3 regions of the Pseudomonas sp. YH-1 genome follow, and region 2 is predicted to be linked to each of the others. Evidence: riboswitches for the same ligand, from Rfam matches in the RefSeq annotation. Region 2 holds a riboswitch; each other region holds the start of a gene.
What was found. Region 2 has a riboswitch for cobalamin ahead of cobO (cob(I)yrinic acid a,c-diamide adenosyltransferase). Riboswitches for the same ligand answer to the same signal wherever they lie in the genome.
Positions count from the first base shown of each region.

Region 1 (3,265 bases), 2.4 Mb from region 2:
CGCCGCACGGCCGATGGCCCCGGCGCCTTCGGAGAAACGCAGGTCTTGCACGACGTCGACCATGCCGCAGGCGTGGATCACTCGCACGGCGAGTTTTTCCAGGTCGGCGGGGATGCCGCTGAGATCAGCTTCGGCGCGGATGGTGGCGAAGGATTGGCGATAGATCGCCTGGCCGTCGCGGATGTAATCAAGCATCGGTGGAAACTCCGGGTGCGGCGAGCAGGTCGCCCGCGGCATCGAGGGAAAGGTTGCGCGCCAGCGGCTGGCCGAAGCCGGCCACGCCATCGGCGCGGCGGAACAGGTCATAGCGGCCGTCGGCGACGGCCAGCAGGGTGTAGGGGGCAACGTGGGCGGCGGCGCAGGAACGCGGGCAGCCGCACAGGTGCACGCCGGCCTGGGCTGCGTGGCGCAGGCGTGTGGCCAGGCGCAGGGCGTCGGCCTTGGTGTCGGCCAGCCCGCGTGCGCAACCCGTGGAGCCGCTGCACGCGACGATGCGCGAGAGCGGTTGAGCGGCGTCGATCACCAGGCCGAGGTTGGCCAGCGCGCCGAGGACGACGGCGACATCGGTGGGTGCCACGCCAGGGAGGATCAGACTTTGCCAGGGCGTCAGACGCAGCTGTCCGCCGCTGAAGCGCTCGGCGAGGTCGGCCAGGCCGAACAGCGTGGTGCTGTCCAGGCGTCCGAGGACGAATCCCGCACCGACCATGGCGCGGTCCGGCTGGCGCTGTAGCTGAATCCCGAGATGGCCGAATGCTCGCGGTGCAGGACGTCGCCAGTTATCCACAGCCGGCCCGAGGTGCAACTGGAAAGGCAGGCGTTGCTGCAGGCGCTCCAGCAGTACTTCATCGCGGAGCATCTCGCGCAGGTGGCGCATGCGCGTCTGGCCGTCGCCGGCGAGATCGAGGAACAGGTGCAGCAGGCTTTCCACCAGCAGCGGTACCTGCTCGGCGGACACGGCGGCGAGGGCGGGACGATCCGTCTCGCGCTGCGGCGGACAGCCGGCGAGACCGAAGGCGAACAGCGGTGCCGCGTCGTCGGACATGGCTGACAGCCAGAGGTCGTTGGGGTGCTCCAGCATCGCCAGCGCTTCACCGGCGTCCAGCTGAATGCCGAACTTGGGAGACAGACCGTGGAAGCGTGGGGTGCGCTCCAGCAGGTCGAGCAACTGCCAGGCCAGTGGCGCAGGGTCGAACATCGCCGAGGCATCCAGGCCCAGCGCCGGGCTGACCAGCAGGTTGCGCACATCGTCCGAGGCCAGCTCACGCGGGCCGAGGCCGGCGGTCAGCAGCTCATGGCTCAGCGCATGTTCGGCGCCAGCCTGCACGCCGCGAATCTGCAGGTTGGCGCGGTTGGTCGCTTCCAGCACACCGTCGGCGTGGCGCTCGGCGGCCTGGGCGATGGCGCGCGCGGCGCGGGCGTCGAGTTGCCCACAAGGCAGCTTGATACGGCAGATGCCGCCATCGCGGGAGGCCACGATGCGCAGCAGGCCGGGGCAGGCATGCGGGCGGACGGGCAGGGCTGAGGAGTCTTGCACGGAGGTCACCAGGGCTGGGTCGCGGTGACCTGCGAATCCCCCCAGGGGGATTTCACGACACCGATACACCCCGCTCGATGTCTGCACGCGCGACTGGTTTCGTCGGCAGGTCTCCTGGCTGGCAGGTCCTCATCCAGCGCGGCCTTCCCGGTTTCCCAGTGGCCTGGCCGGCGGCACGGAACCTCGTTCTCGTGTCGCCGCATTGCGCGGACTCGCTGCTTACAGTTGCGGGGGCAGCCACGGCTTAACCGTGTTCCCTCTTCGGCTCTGAGAAACCTCGCCACAAAGGCGAAGCGTCCTACGAGCACCGACGAAGCGGGTATTATGCCTGCTTTGCCCGATGTCAGGAAAAGCCTGCCCGTCGGATCAATCGTCGCACCCCGAGGAATTTTCATGACGCCCTGGCTGACCATCGTCGGCATCGGCGAGGACGGTTATGCCGGCCTCGGCAAGGCCGCGCGCCGCGCCCTGCTCGCCGCCAGTGAAGTGATTGGCGCGCCCCGCCAGCTGGAGTTGCTGCCGCATTGCCTGGGCGCCCGTCGCCAGGCCTGGCCGAGCCCGTTCAGCCTGGAACCGGTGCTGCGCCGGCGTGGCGAACCGACCTGCGTACTGGCCAGCGGCGACCCGATGCTGTTCGGCGTCGGTGCCAGCCTTGCCCGTCAGATTCCGTCCGAGGAAATGCTCGTGCTTTCCGCGCCATCCTCCGCTTCTCTCGCGGCGGCACGAATGGGCTGGGCATTGCAGGACTGCACGCTGCTGTCGTTGGTGGCGCGCCCATTGGCCGCACTCAACGCGCAGATCCATGACGGCGCCAGGCTGCTGATCCTCAGCAACGATGGCGGCAGCCCGACCGCCATTGCCGCTCTGCTGCGCGAACGCGGTTTCGGCGCGAGTCGCCTCAGTGTGCTGGAACACCTCGGCGGTGAGGCGGAGCGACGCATCGACGGGCTTGCCAGCGACTGGTCGCAGAGCGAGACCGCTGCGCTGAACCTGGTGGCTGTGCACTGCGTCGCGGGTGTCGATGCGGTTCGCCTGCCGCTGACCAGCGGTTTGCCGGACGATGCCTACCGCCATGACGGCCAACTGACCAAGCGTGACGTGCGCGCCGTGACCCTGGCGCGGTTGGCGCCCAGGCCCGGCGAGCTGCTCTGGGACGTCGGCGCCGGCTGTGGCTCCATCGGTATCGAATGGATGCGCGCGCATCCGAGCTGCCGCACGCTGGCCATCGAAGCCAACGATGGGCGCCAGGAACACATTCGCTTCAACCGCGACAGCCTCGGCGTGCCGGCGTTGCAACTGGTCTGCGGCGCCGCGCCGGAAGCCTTGCAGGGGCTGGAGCGCCCCGACGCGATCTTCATCGGCGGTGGCGTGACCCTGCCCGGCGTGTTCGAGCAATGCTGGGAGCAACTCAAGCCCGGCGGTCGTCTGGTTGCCAACGCCGTCACCCTGCAGAGCGAGTCCATGCTGCTGAGCTGGCGCGCGCGCATCGGCGGCGAGCTGACCCGCCTGTCGGTGTCCCAGGCCCAGCCGCTCGGCGGCTTCGATACCTGGCGCGCGGCGTTGCCGATCACCCTGCTGGAAGTCTGGAAGGAATGAAGCGTTTTTCGTACCACGACTGCATGGGTATCGCTTCGCCCCACCCATCCTGCGGTGCGCGTAGTCATGCGTGACGAAACCCCGGAAGAACCCCGCCCGCTGCGCAGCGGCTACACCACCGGCAGCTGCGCTACC
Region 1 is NZ_CP178184.1:1,803,247-1,806,511, forward strand. Features, by position in the region: gene ACKI1H_RS08515 (precorrin-8X methylmutase) at 1-195, opposite strand, end outside; gene cobG (precorrin-3B synthase) at 188-1,543, opposite strand; cobalamin riboswitch at 1,622-1,861, opposite strand; gene cbiE (precorrin-6y C5,15-methyltransferase (decarboxylating) subunit CbiE) at 1,928-3,130, shown strand; gene ACKI1H_RS08530 (cobalt-precorrin-5B (C(1))-methyltransferase) at 3,197-3,265, shown strand, end outside.
Region 1: linked by a shared signal. The riboswitch ahead of cobG (precorrin-3B synthase) and the one ahead of cobO (cob(I)yrinic acid a,c-diamide adenosyltransferase) in region 2 are both predicted to bind cobalamin.

Region 2 (3,265 bases):
CGGAGAACGGCAGGTCGCTCTGATAGGTGGCCATGCCGACGGCCATCGCGCCGAAGGTCTGCGCCATGGACTGGCCGTTGATCACCGCCATCACCGGCACATTGAAGCGCCGCGCCAGATCGGCCGCCGAGGGCGAGCCGTCGAACAGGCCCATCACGCCCTCGATGAGGATCAGGTCGGCCTCGCCGGCCGCCTCCCAGAGCAGGCGGCGACTCTCCTCCTCGCCGACCATCCACAGGTCCAGCTGGTAGACCGGCGCGTCACTGGCACGGGCGAGGATCATCGGATCGAGGAAATCCGGGCCGCACTTGAACACCCGCACCTTGCGCCCGAGGCGCGTGTGCAGGCGCGCCAGGGCGGCGGTCACGGTGGTCTTGCCCTGCCCGGAGGCGGGTGCGGCGATCAGCAGTGCGGGGCATTGGCGCGAGGTCATCGAGCGTGCTCCGCCACAACGGGATGCATCAGAATTCCACCCCTTTCTGCGCCTTGATACCGGCCTTGAAGGCGTGTTTCACCAGGCCCATCTCGGTGACGGTGTCGGCCGCCTCGGTCATCGCCGGCTGCACGCCGCGGCCGGTAGCGACCACATGCTGCATCGGCGGACGTGCGGCGATGTCGGCCAACACGGTGTCCAGTTCCAGGTAGCCGTGCTTGAGGGCGATGTTCACTTCGTCCAGCACCACCAGGCCGACCTGCGGGTCGCTCAGCAGTTGCCGCGCCACGTCCCAGGCCGCCTGTGCCTTGGCGATGTCGCGCTGGCGGTCCTGGGTTTCCCAGGTAAAGCCTTCGCCCATGACGTGGAAGCTGACTTCTTCGGGGAAGCGGCGGAAAAACGCTTCCTCGCCCGTGGTCGCGGCGCCCTTGATGAACTGCACGACGCCCACCTTCATGCCATGGCCCAGCGCGCGGGCAACCATGCCAAACGCCGAGCTGCTCTTGCCCTTGCCGTTGCCGCTGTTGACCAGGAACACACCGCGCTCCCCCTGGGCCTGGGCGATCTTCTCGTCAATCACTGCCTTCTTGCGCTGCATGCGCGAGCGGTGGCGGTCGTCCTTTTCCGGGGATTCAGTCATGAGAAGTGGCTCCTGAAAGCGATTGCACAGGCGTCAGGCTGCCGGCCGGGTGGCAGCGAACGGGGGATGGAACAGGCAGGGATGTACCGCTGGCGCGCGCAGGCGCCATGCAGAAGAGATCGCCCAGCACGAAGGCTGTCGACCCGGGGAATAGGGATTTCACCTGAAGGATTCTCCGCCGCTCTCACCCGCGCGGCACTGACCAGTCGGGGCAGGCGGAGGACGGCAACGCGCGGCGCGCAGCGCCGACGTCGGCAGCGCCTCCCGCGATGCCATGCGATGCAGCAGGCCGGTCTCCGGGCTCGCGAGTGGAAGCGCCTGGCGTTTCCGAAGGAACCGCGCCTTCCCATGCCAATGGCACAGTGGCGGATTGCGGTTCGAAGCTCGCTTACCGTTGCGGGGGCAGCGCCGGAATGATCGATTGTGCATCGACTTCACCGGCTTCCCTGTTTCACTCGCGGCTTGCGCCGAGAGCACCTGAAGCAGGCGCGCAGCTTAGTGGCTGGCGGGCTGGGGCGTCAATTGAACAGGATGTCGCCGGGGCCCGCCCTCAGAACCACAAAGGCTCTAAAATGGGTCACACAAGTCAAGTGGTCAGGCCGCATAACTTCGCTAGAATGCGACTCATGACGACGACTGCCCTACCCGGCCAGCTCCAGCTCGACGCCACCGCCAATCCACCGCTGATGCGCATCAGTGGTGATTGGACGCTTGCGCATTTCTCCACGCTCGAAGCTCAGGTGGCCGCACAGCGCACTGCCGAGTCCCCGGGCGCGCTGGACTTCGCCGGCCTCGGCGCATTGGATACCGCCGGTGCCGCCCTGCTCGCCGAGATCATCGGCAGCGCACGCATGAGCCAACTCGATCAGATCGCCCGCAACCTGCCCGCCGAACGCCAGGCGCTGCTGCGCACTGTCGGCAGCGCGATCACCCAGTGCCGGCTCGACGAAAAGGCCCCGCCGCCCGGCAATGCGCTGGTCGATGTGCTGGAGCGGATCGGCATTGCCTCCGTCACCTTCAAGGACCACCTGATCGGTGTATTGGGCTTCATCGGCCTGACTCTCCAGACCCTGCTGCGCAACCTGCTGCGTCCGCGCCGTTGGCGGCTGACCTCGCTGGCCGCGCACATGGAGGAAACCGGCCTGGACGCCGTGCCCATCGTCGCCCTGCTCACCTTCATGGTCGGTGCAGTGGTGGCCTTCCTCGGCGCCACGGTGTTGCAGAAATTCGGCGCGGCGATCTACACCGTCGACCTGGTGGGCTTCTCCTTCCTGCGCGAGTTCGGCGTACTGCTCACCGCCATCCTGATTGCCGGCCGCACCGCCAGCGCCTTCACCGCGCAGATCGGTTCGATGAAGGCCAACCAGGAAATCGACGCGATCCAGGCCCTGGGCCTGGACCCGGTAGAACTGCTGGTACTGCCGCGGGTGCTGGCGCTGCTGCTGACCCTGCCGATGCTGACGTTCCTGGCGATGATTTCCGGCATCTTCGGCGGTGGCGTGGTCTGCGCCCTGAGCCTGGACATCTCGCCGCGCATGTTCCTCTACATGCTGCAGAACGACATCGCCGTGCAGCACTTCCTGGTGGGCATCGTCAAAGCCCCGGTATTCGCCTTCATCATCGCCGTGATCGGCTGCCTGGAAGGCTTCCGCGTCAGCGGCAGCGCGCAGTCGGTGGGCGAGCACACGACCTCCAGCGTGGTCCAGTCGATCTTCGTGGTGATCCTGCTGGATGCCATGTTCGCGCTGTTCTTCATGGAGATGGGCTGGTGAGCGAACCGATCATCGTCGTCCGCGACCTGGCCAACCGCTTCGGCACCCACGCCGTGCACGAGCACCTCGACCTCGACGTGATGAAGGGCGAGATCCTCGGCGTAGTGGGTGGTTCGGGCACCGGCAAGTCGGTGCTGCTGCGCAGCATCATCGGCCTGCGCCAGCCCAGCGAAGGCAGCGTGCATGTCTTCGGGCAGAACCTGCCTGCCTTGCCGCCGCTGGAGCGTTCGAAACTGGAAAGGCGCTTCGGCGTGCTGTTCCAGAACGGCGCGCTGTTCTCCTCGCTGACCGTGAGCGAGAACATCTGCCTGCCGCTGATCGAACACGCCAAACTGTCGCGCAGCGACGCCGAGTTCATGGCCAAGGTGAAGATTTCCCTCGCCGGCCTGCCACCGGATGCGGGCGCCAAGTACCCCTCGG
Region 2 is NZ_CP178184.1:6,114,103-6,117,367, forward strand. Features, by position in the region: gene ACKI1H_RS28200 (cobyrinate a,c-diamide synthase) at 1-433, opposite strand, end outside; gene cobO (cob(I)yrinic acid a,c-diamide adenosyltransferase) at 462-1,073, opposite strand; cobalamin riboswitch at 1,344-1,569, opposite strand; gene ACKI1H_RS28210 (ABC transporter permease) at 1,700-2,845, shown strand; gene ACKI1H_RS28215 (ABC transporter ATP-binding protein) at 2,842-3,265, shown strand, end outside.

Region 3 (3,265 bases), 2.6 Mb from region 2:
ATCCTCGGTACCGACCACGTCGGTGATGCCGATCTGGCAACCGCCCTCGACGCCGTCGAGCAGGCCGAAACGCACGCTGTCGCCCTTCACCAGCTTGATGCCGCCAGCACCGGTGCGCGACTCGAATCCCGACGGTTCCGGACTCGCTGTCATGCCACCCGCCCGAGCCGCCTTGCGCACCAGTTGTTCAACCAGTGCCGCATCGGCATCGGCAGGAAGACGCTCCAGCACGGCTGCGCGGATGGCCGCAATCTGGTCCTCGCTGGCAACCGCGGAATCGTTGACCGCCTCGGTGCCTTTCATGGCCGTACCATCCCCAGGCTGCACGGCCTCACCGGCGATGCGCTCGATGATCTCCAGCCCTGCTTCCTCGGCGATCATCCGCGCCTCGGGCGTCAGAATGCAGCGCGGCAGCTCGACTTCGAGCGAACGCTGCCCGGCGGCAATCGCCTCGCGCACGGAGCCCGCGGTAATCAGCTTTTTCATGGATACTTTTCCTCAAGCGGAGCGCGTCCGTGCAACACCTGGCGCAGACGCTCGATACTGGTGGGGTCGTCCTGGGCGACGCGCAGGATCTCGCCATGGATGCCGTGCCGCCGCATCAGGGACTCGGCCGCATCCGGGTCCGCGTCGGCCAGGTCGCACTTGCTGATCACACCGACCAGGCGCTTGCCCGAGTGAATGTCGAGCAGTCCCGGCGGCAAACGACACTCCGGCTCATTGGCCGGATGCACGTAGACCAGGGTGTCCACGTTGTCGGTGCTGGTAATCAAGGCCCGGTACAGCCGTGGATGACTGATGAACTCGCCGGGGGTATCCATCGCACCGCACAGGTCGAAGTCCAGGGCCTGGGTCTTGCGCGGCGTTTCGCGGCGGCCGCGCAGGGCGTTGAACAAGGTGGTCTTGCCCGCTCCCACGCCGCCGACCAGGGCATATCGATGGGTCTGCATGCTCAACTCCGGGTCACCGGGCAAATGGTGTAGGCGAGCAGGCGGTCGAGGTTGGCGCAGGTACGCTCCAGCGCTTCTTCCACCGCACCGACGCTGCCATAGAGGACCAGTGCGCCGCTGAAGCGATCGAGGAAGCCGATCTGCACATTGGCGGCCTTGGTGGCGAAATCACCCGCGATCATCGCCGTCTCGCCGGGGGTGAGCGTCATGATGCCGATGGCCTCGGCGCCAGGGACGCCGATCTTGCTCGACAGGTCTTCCTGCGGATGCGCAATCAGGTGTGCCAGGGTCACCTGCTTGCCTGGCACAAACTCCTGAATGATTCGTTCTCTGCTCATCGGGCGCACCTCTTGTCCATGAACAAAAGGCTAACCAAGGGGGGCAGACCAGCCCTATCGAAAATCGGCAAACTTTTCAGCGGATCGACAGAGTTCGAGCGGGCCATCGCGCCCATGGGCACGACCTGGGCGATTTCGTCGCAGCCCGCAATAGGTCGGCAAAGCCCCTGCCAGATGGGCTGGCGGCGAGTCGTCGGAAAGCGTTGGCACAGCGCAGCACGAGCCGTCGATCGCCGCTGCCCTTGCTCATCGCAGACCTTGGTCGTATGGTTCGCCCCGTTTTCGTTCGAGGTAACGGGAAGCAGGTGAAAGACCTGCGCTGCCCCCGCAACGGTAACCGACGCGATCCTTCATGGATTGCAGCATCGCCAGTAGCCACTGCACGACTGTGGGAAGGCGGCGATGTGACGTCGGCAGCCCGGAGACCGCCCTCGACACGCCCCGACAGGTGTTGCGGAGGGCCGCACCGTCAAGTGCGGCCTGCCGCCCTTGCCACGCCCTCCTCGAAAGTCATCCGACCGCTTTTGAGGACGCTCCATGAAACTGACCCGACTCGCCCTGGCCACCAGCCTGCTGCCCGGCATGGCCTTCGCCGCTGGCGACATCTACACACTCTCCGACCAGGTGATCACCTCCGCGCGCCAGGCCCAGCCGCGCGCCGAAGCCACCTCGGCCAACAGCGTATTCACCCGTGCCGACATCGAACGCCTGCAGGTGCGCAGCGTCCCCGCCCTGCTCGCCCGCGTGCCCGGCGTGCAGATGGGCAGCTCCGGCGGCGTGGTCTCGTACTCCGTGCGTGGCACCAGCACCGCGCAGACCCTGGTGCTGGTGGACGGCCAACGCGTCGCCTCGGCCAGCAGCGGCATCGCCCGCCTGGACTACCTGAGCATCGACAGCATCGAGCGTGTCGAAGTGACCCGTGGCCCGCGTTCCGCGCTGTACGGCGCCGATGCCATCGGCGGCGTCATCCAGATCTTCACCCGCCGCGGCGAAGCCGGCCTGCACCCGGAAGTGCGCCTGGCCGCCGGCAGCCACGGCACCTTCGAGCGCAGCCTGAGCCTCTCCGGCGGTAACGAGCAGACCCGCTACAACCTCGGCGGCAGCCTGGACGAGAGCCAGGGCTGGGACCGCACCAGCGACAACGTCGGCGCCGACAACGACCACGACGCCCAGCGCAACAAGGCCGTGCACCTGAACCTGGACCATCGCTTCAGCGAGGACTGGAAGGCCGGCCTGAACCTCAACGACCAGCGCGGCAAGAACGAATACGACGACGCCTACAACTTCGAGCCGGGCTCGCCCCGTGACGAATTCCGCGTCAGCAGCTACAGCGCCTACCTCGACGGCCAGATCACCTCGATGTGGAACAGCCGCCTGGAGCTGGGTCGCAGCTATGACCGCAACAAGGCCGTGGGCGCCGCCGACAGCTGGAACAACGGCACGCTGGAAACCACCCGCCACTCGGCGAGCTGGCTCAACCGCCTGCAACTGGACGAAGCCAACCAGCTGGCCCTGGGCGCCGACTGGTACGAAGACAAGGTCGACGGCACCACCGATTTCGCCGAGGACCAGCGCAGCAACCGCGCCTTCTTCGCCCAGCACAGTTTCAAGGGCGACAGCTTCGGCACCGAGTTGGGTATCCGTCACGACAACAACCAGGCCTATGGCAGCCAGAACAGCTGGAACGCCGCCTTCAGCCTGCCGGTGGGCGACAGCCAGACCTGGATCGCCAGCTACGGCGAAGGCTTCCGCGCGCCGACCTTCAGCGACCTCTACTACCCCGGCGCGAGCAACCCGGACCTGAAGGCCGAGACCTCGAAGACCTACGAGCTGCAATGGCGCGGAGACTTCTCCGGCACGCACCTGGAAGCCTCGCTGTACCGCACCGAGATCGATGACCTGATCGCCTGGGACAGTACCAGCAACCAGCCGGAGAACATCAACAAGGCGCGCATCGATGGCTTCGAGGCCAGCGTC
Region 3 is NZ_CP178184.1:1,950,529-1,953,793, reverse strand. Features, by position in the region: gene eutQ (ethanolamine utilization acetate kinase EutQ) at 1-486, opposite strand, end outside; gene ACKI1H_RS09260 (EutP/PduV family microcompartment system protein) at 483-950, opposite strand; gene eutS (ethanolamine utilization microcompartment protein EutS) at 953-1,288, opposite strand; cobalamin riboswitch at 1,542-1,731, shown strand; gene ACKI1H_RS09250 (TonB-dependent receptor domain-containing protein) at 1,826-3,265, shown strand, end outside.
Region 3: linked by a shared signal. The riboswitch ahead of ACKI1H_RS09250 (TonB-dependent receptor domain-containing protein) and the one ahead of cobO (cob(I)yrinic acid a,c-diamide adenosyltransferase) in region 2 are both predicted to bind cobalamin.